DNA from 3 places in the Marinobacter suaedae genome. Region 1 is predicted to be linked to each of the others. Evidence: predicted binding sites of a transcription regulator. Region 1 holds the regulator's gene; each other region holds the start of a gene.
The links. Region 1 encodes sigma-54, which starts transcription at its own class of promoters, with help from an activator protein. Its sites were predicted from a motif close to ANTGGCATNNANNTTGCTNT; they were not measured.
Positions count from the first base shown of each region.

Region 2: a site for sigma-54 is predicted at 2,558-2,577, ahead of glnA (glutamate--ammonia ligase). Genes of this name have one in related genera too.
Region 3: a site for sigma-54 is predicted at 2,022-2,041, ahead of glnK (P-II family nitrogen regulator). Genes of this name have one in related genera too.

Region 1 covers NZ_JAUMIS010000001.1:344,873-349,084, reverse strand. The annotation lists gene rapZ (RNase adapter RapZ) at 1-803, opposite strand, end outside; gene ptsN (PTS IIA-like nitrogen regulatory protein PtsN) at 834-1,304, opposite strand; gene hpf (ribosome hibernation promoting factor) at 1,389-1,697, opposite strand; gene QVZ43_RS01495 (RNA polymerase factor sigma-54) at 1,810-3,339, opposite strand; gene lptB (LPS export ABC transporter ATP-binding protein) at 3,495-4,212, opposite strand, start outside; gene lptA (lipopolysaccharide transport periplasmic protein LptA) at 4,198-4,212, opposite strand, start outside.
Region 2 covers NZ_JAUMIS010000003.1:61,806-66,017, forward strand. The annotation lists gene glnL (nitrogen regulation protein NR(II)) at 1-38, opposite strand, end outside; gene QVZ43_RS15875 (DUF4124 domain-containing protein) at 285-809, opposite strand; gene glnA (glutamate--ammonia ligase) at 1,006-2,409, opposite strand; gene typA (translational GTPase TypA) at 2,934-4,212, shown strand, end outside.
Region 3 covers NZ_JAUMIS010000001.1:1,835,496-1,839,707, forward strand. The annotation lists gene QVZ43_RS08370 (DUF6316 family protein) at 1-127, shown strand, start outside; gene QVZ43_RS08375 (ammonium transporter) at 219-1,502, opposite strand; gene glnK (P-II family nitrogen regulator) at 1,573-1,911, opposite strand; gene QVZ43_RS08385 (accessory factor UbiK family protein) at 2,324-2,578, shown strand; gene QVZ43_RS08390 (YifB family Mg chelatase-like AAA ATPase) at 2,645-4,192, shown strand.

The sequences.
Region 1 (4,212 bases):
CACAGCTGTTCGCTGACAAACACCGAGCGATGCTGGCCACCGGTGCAGCCAATGGAAATGGTCATGTAACTGCGGTTACTGTCAGCAAACGCCGGCAGCCAGTTCTCCAGAAATCCGATCAGGTCATCCACCATTTTTCGGCTGGCTGGCTCCTGCTCCAGGAAATCGATAACGGGTTGGTCCAGACCGGTGTAGTTGCGCAGGCTGTGATCCCAGTAGGGGTTGGGCAGACAGCGCACATCGAAGACATAATCCGAATCCAGCGGAACGCCATGCTTGAAACCAAAGGACTGGATGAGCAGCGCCAGTTCCTGGTCTTTACGTCCGACCACGCGTTGCTTGACCATGTCGCGCAGTTCGTAAATCGACGTGCCGGTGGTGTCAATATAGAGATCGGCCAGTTTGGATAGGGGTTCCAGCAGGTTTTTTTCGTTGTGAATGGCTTCCCGGAGGGACGTTTTATCATCGCTCAGTGGATGTTTGCGTCTGGTAGCGTGAAAGCGCTGGAGTAACGACTGTTCGTCCGCATCGAGGAAAATGATCTCAACCTGGAGGGCTGTCGATTTCAGCTGGCGGTATATATCCTCGAAGTTGCTCAGTTCCCCGGACAGGTTCCTGGCATCAATGCTCACGGCCATTTTGCTGAGCCTGCCCGGTGTCGCATGCTCGGTGGCTTCCTGAGTCAGCGGGAACAGCAGACCGATTGGCAAGTTGTCGATGCAGTAGTAGCCGAGATCTTCCAGTACATGGAGCGCTGTACTTTTACCGGAACCAGACCTGCCACTGACGATAATCAGTTTCATGGTTTCTCAGCCTCCCCTGTCGATGAATGATTACGGGTTTCCGGCGGTCATGTGCTGGTAGAGGGTGCCGGACGCTTCGCACTGGCGAAGCCGGTCGCAAAATGCACGATCGTTGAACTTCTCCGCCAGCTGGCTCAGCAGTTCGAGGTGCTCGCTGGTTGCTTCCTTTGGCACGATCAGGGCAAAAACCAGATCGACAGGCTGGTTGTCGATGGCGTCGAAATCAATGCTTTGTTCCAGTGTTACCAGAACACCGATGACATGATCGAGGCCTTCCAGTCGGCAGTGGGGAATGGCGATGCCCTGGCCAATGCCGGTGCTGCCAAGGCGCTCCCGTGCCACCAGGTTGTTGAAAATCTGCGTTGCGTTGAGCGTGGCGTCGTGCTGGTGAATTTGCTCGGCAATAGACTCCAGTACCCGTTTCTTGCTCGATGCAGGAATCCTGCACAGGGAAAGTTCGGGCAAAAGGATGTTATCGATTGTCAGGGATGTGTCGCTCATGGATCGACTGCATGTCGGTTAAAAAAAGCTGCGGCAGGATACCCTGGCCGCAGCGCGATTCGCTGTTGTTCACGGATCCGGTCGCTACCGGGAGCCGTTACCGTGCTTACGGTCTACGTTCTTTTCCTTGTGCTTGAGGATCTGGCGGTCAAGCTTATCGATCAGGGCATCGATTGCCGCGTACATGTCCTCGTTTTCAGCCTTTGCGTGAATTTCACCGCCAACCACATGCATGGTTGCTTCCGCCAGCTGGCGCACCTTTTCCACCTCCAGAGTGACCTGGCAATTGTTGATGTGGTCAAAGTGCCGTTCCAGTTTTTCGAATTTCTCTGAAACGTAATCCTTCAGTGCGGGAGTCAGTTCTACATGATGGCCTGAAATGTTGAGTTGCATAGGCGTCTCCTGTTGTCATCATGCCGGCCCAAACTGGGGCCGGGCTGAGCGCTGGTGCGGTGTTCTGCACCAGCAGAAATGTTCAGGGGCTGCCCTTGCAGACCGAATGCCCCTAAACCAGTCGTTTTCGCTCGTTGGACGGCGGAATATGCATGGCCTCCCGGTACTTGGCTACCGTGCGTCGCGCCACCCTGATGCCCTGTTCTCCTAGCATGGCCGCAATTTTACTATCGCTCAACGGCTTTTTCGGTGTTTCTGCAGCAATCAGTTTCTTGATCATTGCACGGATGGCGGTCGAAGAACACTCCCCACCCTCATCGGTACTGACATGGCTGGAGAAGAAGTACTTGAGTTCGAAAATGCCCCGTGGGGTGTGCATATATTTTTGCGTCGTCACCCTGGAAATCGTCGATTCATGCATTTCGACGGCCTGCGCAATGTCTGACAGGATCAGAGGTTTCATGGCCTCTTCGCCCTGATCGAGAAAGCCTTGTTGGTGCTCCACAATGCGCGTGGCGACCTTCAGCAAGGTTTCGTTCCGGCTTTGCAGGCTTTTGATGAACCATTTGGCCTCTTGCAGCTGATCCCGGAGGTAGGTGTTGTCAGCACTGCTGTCCGCTCGCTTTATAAGGGAAGCATAGCTTGCATTGACGCGGATGCGCGGTGCGATTTCAGGGTTAAGCTCCACGCGCCAGCGACCGCTGTGTTTCCTGACAATTACGTCTGGAATCACATAATCCGGTTCCGCCCGGTCAATGGAATCGCCGGGGCGTGGATTCAGATTGGTAATGAGCGCCAATACTTCCCGAAGTTGGTCCTCTTTCAGCCGGCTCCTGCGCAGCAGTTGTGCGTAATCCCGATTGCCAAGCAGGTTGATGTAGTGAGTAATCACCAGACGGGCCTGGGCGAGCCAGGGGGTTTCGGGCGGAAGCTGGTTCAGCTGGATCAGCAGGCATTCCTGAAGGTCGCGGGCAAATACGCCGGGCGGATCGAAATGCTGCAGGCGATGCAGAACCGCTTCCACTTCGTCCAGTTCCAGTGGGTCCTCGTCTTCCTCTTCCAGCAGGCCGGCGTGAATTTCTTCCAGTGGGCTGGTGACGTAGCCGCGGTCATCCACGGCATCCAACAGTGCGTGGGCTACAGCGCTGTCCCTTTCACTCAGTGGGGTGAGGTTGAGCTGCCACTCAAGGTGATCCTGCAGGGTTTCTGTGGGCGAGTTTCGTGTCTCGAAGTCGTGATCGTTTTCGTCGTCGTTTCGGGCAGCGGGTGCTGGGGCAGACTGGTAGATATCGTCCCAGGCTGTGTCGACGGGCAGGTCATCCGGAATGTTGTCGGGAGCCTCGTTTTCGGTCGACCAGTCGGGGCCGGGATCGGGTTCGTCCCAGTCTTGCTCAGCCTCGGACGAGGCGTCTGCCGTAACGTCAGCTTCGGTATCGTTTTGGGAATTGTCAGCGTCGTTGCTGGCGGTGTCCGGATGCTGTTCGTCATCTTCCGACGTCTCCAGCATGGGGTTGGATTCCAGAGCCTGCTGGATCTCTTGCTGGAGATCGAGGGTAGATAGCTGTAGTAGCCGGATCGCCTGTTGAAGCTGGGGCGTCATGGTCAGGCTTTGACCCAGCTTTAACTGTAAAGAGGCTTTCATCACCATGGTTCAGGATCCGTTACTCATCAGCTCACGCGATTACGGAATGTGTCGTAAAAATCTATACACGACCAGCGTTTGCAGAGTACGCGGTCTAGCAAGTTCTTTGCCGAGTTTACTTGGTAGCGAGTACCAAAACAATTGGATGCCATGAGTCACAGGCGGAATTCATCGCCCAGATAGACTTCCTTCACCTGCTGGTTGGCGAGAATGCTCTCGGCGTTTCCAGAGGCAATGATATGGCCGCCCGATACGATGTAGGCGGTTTCACAGATGTCCAGTGTTTCCCGGACGTTATGGTCGGTGATCAGCACGCCAATGCCTTTGTCCCTGAGGTGGCGGATGATGTGCTTTATGTCACTCACGGAGATGGGGTCGACCCCGGCAAAGGGCTCATCAAGCAGAATAAAGGCGGGCTCCATGGCCAGCGCCCGGGCGATCTCCACGCGTCGGCGTTCGCCCCCGGAAAGGGCCATGCCAACGCTGTCCCGAATGTGGGTGATGTGGAACTCTTCCAGCAGTTCTTCCAGTTTGTGTTCACGCTCGCTGCGGCTCAACCGTTTGCGGGTTTCCAGGATGGCCATGATGTTGTCCCGGACCGACAGCTTGCGAAACACGGATGCCTCCTGCGGCAGGTATCCAATACCTTTTCGCGCGCGTCCGTGCATGGGCAACGGTGTGATGTTTTGGCCATCAATGGCGATTCGGCCCCGGTCGGCGGGCACGAGGCCCACGATCATGTAAAAACAGGTCGTTTTGCCCGCGCCGTTCGGCCCCAGGAGGCCGACGATCTCGCCGCTGCGAATTTCCAGCGAGACGTCAATCACCACTTTTTTCTGTTTGTAGCTTTTCGCCAGATTACTGGCTCTCAGA
Region 2 (4,212 bases), on a different contig from region 1:
CTCTTGTAGCTCGGTGTGATGGGCTTGGACAGTGCCATGCGCGAATCCCGTTGAACGACCCGGTTTGTCTTAATATGTCCAAAGGATTGCAAGAAGCGAACCAGTTTAGACACCGTTGGAAAAACACAGGGCGATACGCGTATAAACGAGCCAAAACTGGCGGAATTATGCCGTAAGCTGGTGCAGGAGAGGGTATTTACTCTAACCAGCGGGGCTGTAACGCCCTGATGCTGGTCAGAGTATGGCGTGTTCTTGGTGCGAATGCACTGAAATGGTGCGCGGTATTAGTTCGCGACTGACGGGCGGTGCACGGTAAAGCTGATGGCGGAGCCGGTTTTCACCTGAACGCCGTTCTCATCCACGATGTGGACGCGGGCATCGTGGGTGCCCCGGTTTACGTTACTGACTGCGACAGTGCCAGAGGTGCTCTGGCCAATCGGCTGGCCATCCAGCGTCACTTCGTATTTGTGCCCCGATTGCAGCGAAGGGGAGCTGCTGACTTCAAAACGGACTTCGCCACCGCCGCTGTGGAATGCCTGGTTATTCTGCGGATAGATGAACGAAACACTTTCATAAACCGAGCCTTCACGTTTGACTTCTTCCCGGAGCTTGTCGGTTTCCCGCACATTCTGGGGTTTCGGGAGAGTCACGGTGGTCACCGGTTTCACATCGATGGCTTCTGCGCCTTCGGTCGGCTCGTCGGAGTAAGTGACGTTGCCATAGGCATCGACGTTTCGGTAAACCTCTGCGCTGACGGAAGAGGTAGCCAGGATAAGGGCTGCGGTGAGCAATCCGGTCCTCGGTTTCATAACTGCACCTGTTGTCGTGGTTTTTAACCGATTATCGATGGCGCCTGAGGTCTTTTCAACGGCTCCGGTGGCGGTTGTTGGTTACATATCGTTAACGGCGGCAGGCACTTGCGAGGATTTTCCGGGTGAGGCCTGATGGGGGCGAAAAAAAGCCCCGCACGGGGCGGGGCTTTTTGTTCTGTTGAATCTGTGGAGATTAAACAGAGTAGTACATGTCGAACTCAACCGGGTGAGTGGTCATGTTCAGGCGCTCAACTTCGCCGCGCTTCAGGTCGACGTAGCCAGCGATCATGTCTTCAGTGAACACGCCGCCCTTGGTCAGGAACTCGTGATCCTTCTCGAGGCAATCCAGGGCTTCCTGGAAGGTCTCGGCCACGGTCGGGATGTTCAGTGCTTCTTCCTTCGGCAGATCGTACAGATCCTTGTCCATGGCATCGCCCGGGTGGATCTTATTCTGGATGCCGTCGAGGCCGGCCATCAGCATGGCAGCGAACGCCAGGTACGGGTTGGCAGACGGATCCGGGAAGCGAACTTCGATACGACGTGCCTTCGGGCTGTTCACGAACGGGATACGGATGGAAGCGGAACGGTTACGGGCAGAGTAGGCCAGCATAACCGGAGCTTCGAAGCCCGGAACCAGGCGCTTGTAGCTGTTGGTAGAGGCGTTGGTGAAGGCGTTGATGGTCTTGGCGTGCTTGATGATACCGCCGATGTAGTACAGGGCGGTTTCGCTCAGACCGGCATAGCCGTCGCCAGCGAAGATGTTCTTGCCATCTTTGTTCAGGGACATGTGAACGTGCATGCCAGAGCCGTTGTCGCCAACCACCGGCTTCGGCATGAAGGTGGCGGTCTTGCCGTAAGCGTGAGCAACGTTGTGTACGCAGTACTTCAGGATCTGAACTTCGTCTGCTTTGCGGGTCAGGGTGTTGGCGCCAACGCCAATTTCACACTGGCCAGCGGTGCCCACTTCGTGGTGGTGTACTTCGATTTCCAGGCCCATGGATTCCATGGCCGCACACATCGCACCACGCAGATCGTGCAGGCTGTCTACCGGCGGAACCGGGAAGTAGCCGCCTTTGACGCCCGGACGGTGACCAATGTTGTTGCGGTCGAAGTCTTCACCAGATACCCAGGCAGCTTCTTCAGAGTGGATGCTGTAGCCAGCGCCCTTCATGTCGACGTCCCACTTCACGGAATCGAATACGAAGAACTCGGGCTCAGGGCCAAACAGTGCGCCGTCGGCGACGCCGGTGGACTTCAGGTACTCTTCTGCGCGACGTGCAACAGAGCGTGGGTCACGCTCGTAGCCTTGCATGGTGGACGGCTCGACGATGTCACAGGTGATGTTGACCGTGGTTTCTTCGGTGAACGGGTCCAGCACAGACGTGTCGTCGGCCGGCATCAGGATCATGTCGGATTCGTTGATGCCCTTCCAGCCAGCGATTGAGGAACCGTCGAACATCTTGCCGTCGGTGAAGAAATCTTCGTCAATTTCAGAGGCCGGCAGGGTAACGTGCTGCTCTTTACCGCGGCTGTCGGTGAAGCGCAGATCGACCCACTTAACTTCGTGTTCTTTGATCAAATCAATCGTTTTGGACATTGTGCATGCTCCGTTGTTTATTCAGCGTCTGGGACGCATTCGTGGTCTTTTCGCCGGTTGTCGGATTGGTGATCCGATCCACCTCAGAGGCTTAGGCAGCTTATCAAATGGAAATGCCGCTTGCCTGTGATTTAGGGCTGAAATCTTTTAAGCAAGCGTCTTGCCAATTTCTGGGGCGTGGCCCTGATTGGCTCAGTGACGCGGGTTTTAGGGCTATGGCTGTTGGTCAGAGGGGTGTTGTTGGTGCATGAAACAAGGTGCTGCGCACTAAAATGGGGCAAAAAAGGTCGCCGGTGATCTGAGTTGGTGCGGGTTCCCGAGTTCCGATAGGCGTTAATGTCCATATTCAGGGGTAGGACTTTTCGCTATACTTCGCGCCGCCTTATTTTGTGCCCCGGTTTCGGGGTGGTGCCGCCCGGCACATTCTTAATGGGCCCACCATTTACGGATTTGAGACGACATGTGAGGTTTGGCCTCAGGACGACGGCTCAGGTCAAAGACAGCATGTCGCAGGAATAATAGTTGTGATTGAGAAGCTTCGTAATATCGCCATCATCGCCCACGTTGACCATGGCAAAACCACACTCGTAGACCAGTTGCTGCGTCAATCCGGAACGCTGGAGCGTAAAGAGCTCGATAGCGAGCGCGTGATGGATTCGAACGATCAGGAAAAAGAGCGCGGTATCACCATCCTCGCGAAGAACACGGCGCTGAAATGGAACGACTACGATATCAACATCGTCGACACTCCGGGACACGCCGACTTTGGTGGTGAGGTTGAGCGTGTAATGAGCATGGTGGATTGTGTGCTGCTGGTTGTCGATTCGATTGATGGCCCGATGCCGCAAACCCGCTTCGTGACCCAGAAAGCCTTCGCGGCGGGCCTGCGCCCGATCGTGGTGGTGAACAAGATTGACCGTCCGGGTGCTCGTCCGGACTGGGTTATTGACCAGGTTTTCGATCTGTTTGATGCCCTGGGCGCGACAGACGAACAGCTGGACTTCCCGATTGTCTACGCCAGTGCCCTGAACGGCATTGCGGGTAACGATCACGAAAACCTCGACGACAACATGGATGCCGTGTTCCAGGCGATTGTTGACCATGTGCCGGCTCCAAAGGTTGACCTGGACGGCCCGTTCCAGATGCAGATCTCCCAGCTGGACTACAACAGCTTCCTGGGTGTTATCGGCATTGGCCGCATTATGCGCGGCAAGGTTAAGACCAATTCACCGGTAACCGCGATTGGTGCTGACGGTAAAAAGCGTAATGGTCGTATCCTCAAGATCATGGGGCATTCTGGTCTGCAGCGCGTGGAAGTCGAGGAAGCGCAGGCGGGTGATATCGTCTGTGTGAGCGGCATGGATGAGCTGTACATCTCCGATACCCTGTGCGACCAGTCTAATGTTGAGGCGCTGCCGCCGTTGACTGTGGACGAGCCGACCGTGTCCATGACCTTTCAGGTGAACGATTCGCCGTTCGCGGGTAAAGAAGGCAAGTACGTCACCAGCCGGAACATCAAAGAACGTCTGGAAAAAGAGCTGCTGCACAACGTTGCTCTGCGTGTTGAAGAGGGTGACTCCGCGGACAAGTTCAAGGTTTCCGGCCGGGGCGAGCTGCACCTGTCGGTACTGATCGAGAATATGCGTCGTGAAAACTTCGAGCTGGCGGTTGGCCGTCCTGAAGTGGTCATTCGTGAAATCGATGGCGAGAAGCAAGAGCCGTACGAGAACGTAATTGTCGACATCGAAGAGCAGCATCAGGGTTCTGTCATGGAGCAGATGGGGCTGCGCAAGGGCGATCTGA
Region 3 (4,212 bases), 1.5 Mb from region 1:
GTGGTTCTTCCAGACCCGCGAGGGAACCGTGGAGGGGCCGTATGATTCTCATCAGGAGGCCCAGCAGGTCTTGCTGCTATACCTGCGCCATTCGGATGACATGCTGTATCAGGAGGCGCGTTTTTAGTGAGCGAAGCCGGGGATCTCTGAATCACTCAGTTCGACCAGACAAAAAAGGGGCGCCCGATGGGCGCCCCTTGTCGTATGCCGGTCGTCAATTACTGACGGCCGTTTACCCACTCCGGATAGGCTTCCATACCACACTCGGACAGATCCACACCTTCGTACTCTTCTTCTTCGCTGACACGGATGCCCATGATCGCCTTGATGACCAGCCATGCAACCAGGCTGGTGACGAAGACCCACAGGAAGATGGTCAGAGTACCCACCAGCTGGCCCATGAAGGTCGCGTCGGCGTCGGACAGCAGCACCGCGAAGATACCCCAGATACCCACTACACCGTGGACAGAGATGGCACCGACCGGGTCGTCGATACGGATCTTGTCCATGAACACGATGGAGAAGACCACGATCGCACCACCGATGGCACCGATGACGGTAGCGAGCAGCGGAGACGGATCAGCCGGCTCTGCAGTGATCGCAACCAGGCCAGCCAGGGCACCGTTCAGGGCCATGGTCAGGTCGGCTTTGCCGAACATGAGGCGGGCCACAACCAGTGCGGTGATCAGACCACCGGCAGCCGCAGCGTTGGTGTTAAGGAACACGTTAGCTACTTCGTTCGCAACACCAATGCCACCCAGCTTCAGAGTGGAGCCGCCGTTGAAGCCGAACCAGCCCATCCACAGGATGAAGGTACCGAGGGTAGCCAGCGGCAGGTTGGCGCCCGGGAACGCGTTGATCTGGCCGTTCGGACCATACTTGCCCTTACGAGGACCCAGAACCAGAACACCCGCCAGGGCAGCAGCGGCACCAGCCATGTGAACGATACCGGAGCCGGCGTAGTCGCTGTAGCTCAGCTCGTACATGCCGAATACCGCGTCACCGTTCCAGGTCCAGGCACCTTCCATCGGGTAGATGAAGCCGGTCATAACAACCGCGAACAGCAGGAATGCCCAGAGCTTCATACGCTCGGCAACCGCACCAGACACGATGGACATGGCCGTGGCTACGAACACAACCTGGAAGAAGAAGTCGGAAGCACCGCTGTACTCACCCATGTCGGCAAAGCCGGCTTCGGTGGAAGCAGCGATAACGCCGGCCACGGCCGCGTCATCCATTTCAGCAACGGTGGTGATGCCGTCGAGGAAGAGACCGCCGCCGTACATGATGTCGTAACCGCAGATCAGGTACATCGTACAGGCGATCGCGAACAGGGCGACGTTTTTGGTCAGGATTTCAGTGGTGTTTTTCGCACGGACAAGACCCGCTTCCAGCATTGCGAAGCCCGCGGCCATCCACATGACCAGCGCGCCGCAAATCAGGAAGTAGAACGTATCCATTGCGTACTGCAATTCAAAGATATGATTAAGGTTGCTTTCCATTTTAAGCCCTCCGCACAAGGCTTGATCAGGTTATAAAATTTTGCGTTGGCTACTTTTGTTCAGAGCTGGATCACACCGCTTCTTCGCCGGTTTCGCCAGTCCGGATCCGGATGGCCTGCTCCAGTTCAGTTACAAAGATTTTGCCGTCACCGATCTTGCCGGTGTTGGCTGCCTTAGTGATGGATTCGATGACCTGGTCCAGCAGGTTGTCGCCAATGGCAACTTCTACTTTGACCTTGGGAAGGAAATCGACCACGTATTCCGCGCCACGGTAGAGCTCTGTGTGTCCTTTCTGCCGACCGAAGCCTTTGACTTCAGTGACGGTTACACCTTGAACGCCAATCTCGGATAGTGCCTCACGGACATCATCCAGCTTGAAAGGCTTAATGATCGCTGTCACAAGTTTCATTGCTGTCTCCTTGGTAAAGCCGTCCCAGCAGTGGGGGCCAGACGGCCAACTGATGGGTTCGGGATGCTGCCACCTCGCACATCAACTGTGCGGATTGCGTACGAGGTGTGAAAGCATTGGGTGTGCCAACGCAAAAAAACCATTGTATATCAATGTGTTGATTATTGCTTGTCCCAGATTGGCGCAAAAGGGCGCACCAATAATGGGCATTGTGCACACAAATGGCTCGATTTGGCACCACCATTTTCCATGGGTGTCAAGATGGGTGTGAGCGTCGACTTTGGGGCGTTGATTTCAGTGCTGCTCGGGCGCCGTGTGATACACTCCGGGCTTTGGTATAACAGTGTCAGAACCCGCCCGGCGGGATCCGTCTGAGCCAGTAGTCAGTGTTCCATAAGAGAGGTAAGCGCTTGTGAAAGGTCCACAGGATATTTTTGCCCAGTTGCAGGGGCAGTTTGGCCAGTTTGTGCCGGATATGGCCCGTGCTGCCAGGGAAGATTTTGAGACTCATGCCCGGGCGACCGTCATGTCGGTGCTGTCCCGCCTGGAGCTGGTTACCCGTGAAGAGTTTGATGCCCAGCAGGCTGTGTTGCTGAAGACCCGTGAAAAAGTCGACGCACTGGAGCAGCGCGTGGCCGAGCTGGAGCAGCAGCTCAAGGCGAAGTAGTCGCCATTGCCTGACAGGACGTCGGGCCAGAGATGTTCATAATTCATGAAACCAGGGAAGGTTGTCATGCTTGCTATTGTTCATTCCAGGGCCAGTGTTGGCGTTATGGCCCCTGCCGTAACCGTCGAGGTCCATCTGTCGGGCGGATTGCCCGTGCTGTCCATCGTAGGAATGCCGGAAACTGCGGTGCGGGAAAGTCGGGAACGGGTGCGAAGCGCCCTGCTGAATTCCGGTTTCGAGTTTCCTGCCCGTCGTATCACCATTAATCTGGCGCCTGCGGATCTGCCCAAAGAGGGCGCACGCTTCGATTTGCCCATTGCCATCGGCATTCTGGCAGCCTCTGGTCAGTTGCCGCTGGAGCCCCTTTCACAGCTTGAGTTCATCGGGGAACTATCGCTCGATGGGGCGCTCCGTCCACTGAATGGGGTGCTGCCGGCCGCCATTGCCGTCACGAAGACGGGAAGACAGCTGTTGGTGCCCCAGCAGAACGCCTCTGAAGCGTCTCTGGTAAGTCAGGGTAATGTCTTTGCGACAAACCATCTGCTCGCGGTGTGTGCCCACCTCACCAGGCAGGAACAGCTGAGTCCCGTTGCGACAGTCCAGGCGGAGCCCAGCGTCTTTCACGGTGGAATCCCGGATCTGGCGGATGTGCGCGGCCAGCATGTACCTCGCCGTGCGCTGGAGGTTGCCGCCGCCGGCCAACACAATCTGCTGTTCTTTGGCCCCCCGGGCACGGGCAAGAGCATGCTCGCCAGTCGCCTGCCGGGTATTCTTCCGGCGCTGGATCCGGACAGCGCGTTGGACGTGGCGGCCATTCACTCGGTGTCCGGCCGCCCGGTCACGCCCGAAGTGTGGCGACAGCCGCCCTACCGCGCACCGCACCATACGGCCTCTGCCGTCGCCATGGTGGGTGGGGGCAGCCATCCTCGCCCCGGTGAAATCTCTCTGGCCCATGGTGGCGTACTGTTCCTCGACGAGTTACCGGAATTCGAGCGACGGGTGCTGGAGGTTCTGCGGGAACCCATGGAATCCGGCTTCATTGCCATCAGCCGGTCTGCGCGTCAGGTGGAGTTTCCGGCTCGCTTCCAGTTGGTGGCGGCGATGAATCCCTGCCCCTGTGGCTTTCTGGGCCATCCCACGCGGGAGTGTCAGTGCACGGCTCAGCAAGTGTTGCGATACAGCTCGAAAGTTTCAGGTCCTTTGCTGGACCGCTTTGACCTGCACGTGGAAATGCCTGTACAGGGTGCCGATGTGCTCATGCACAATCATGGAGCAGGGCAGATAGAAGAGGCTTCGGAGAGCAGTGCTGTAGTGCGCGAGCGGGTACTGTTGGCCAGAGAGCGGCAGGTTTATCGAGGCTGCGTCAACGGGAGGCTGGCCGGGCGTGAGTTGCAAGAGGCCTGTCGCCTGGATTCAGCCTGCCAGAAGATGCTCGCCGGCGCGTTGGATCGGCTCGGGTTGTCAGCCAGGGCGTTGCACCGGATCCAGCGGGTTGCCCGCACGCTGGCGGACCTTGATAGCGCCGACTCGGTGAACCAGCGGCATGTAGCGGAGGCGCTGGGCTATCGACAGCTGGATCGGCAGCAGCCGAACCGGTCGCCGGTGTCCTCCTGATACGGCGGACTCTGGTAAAC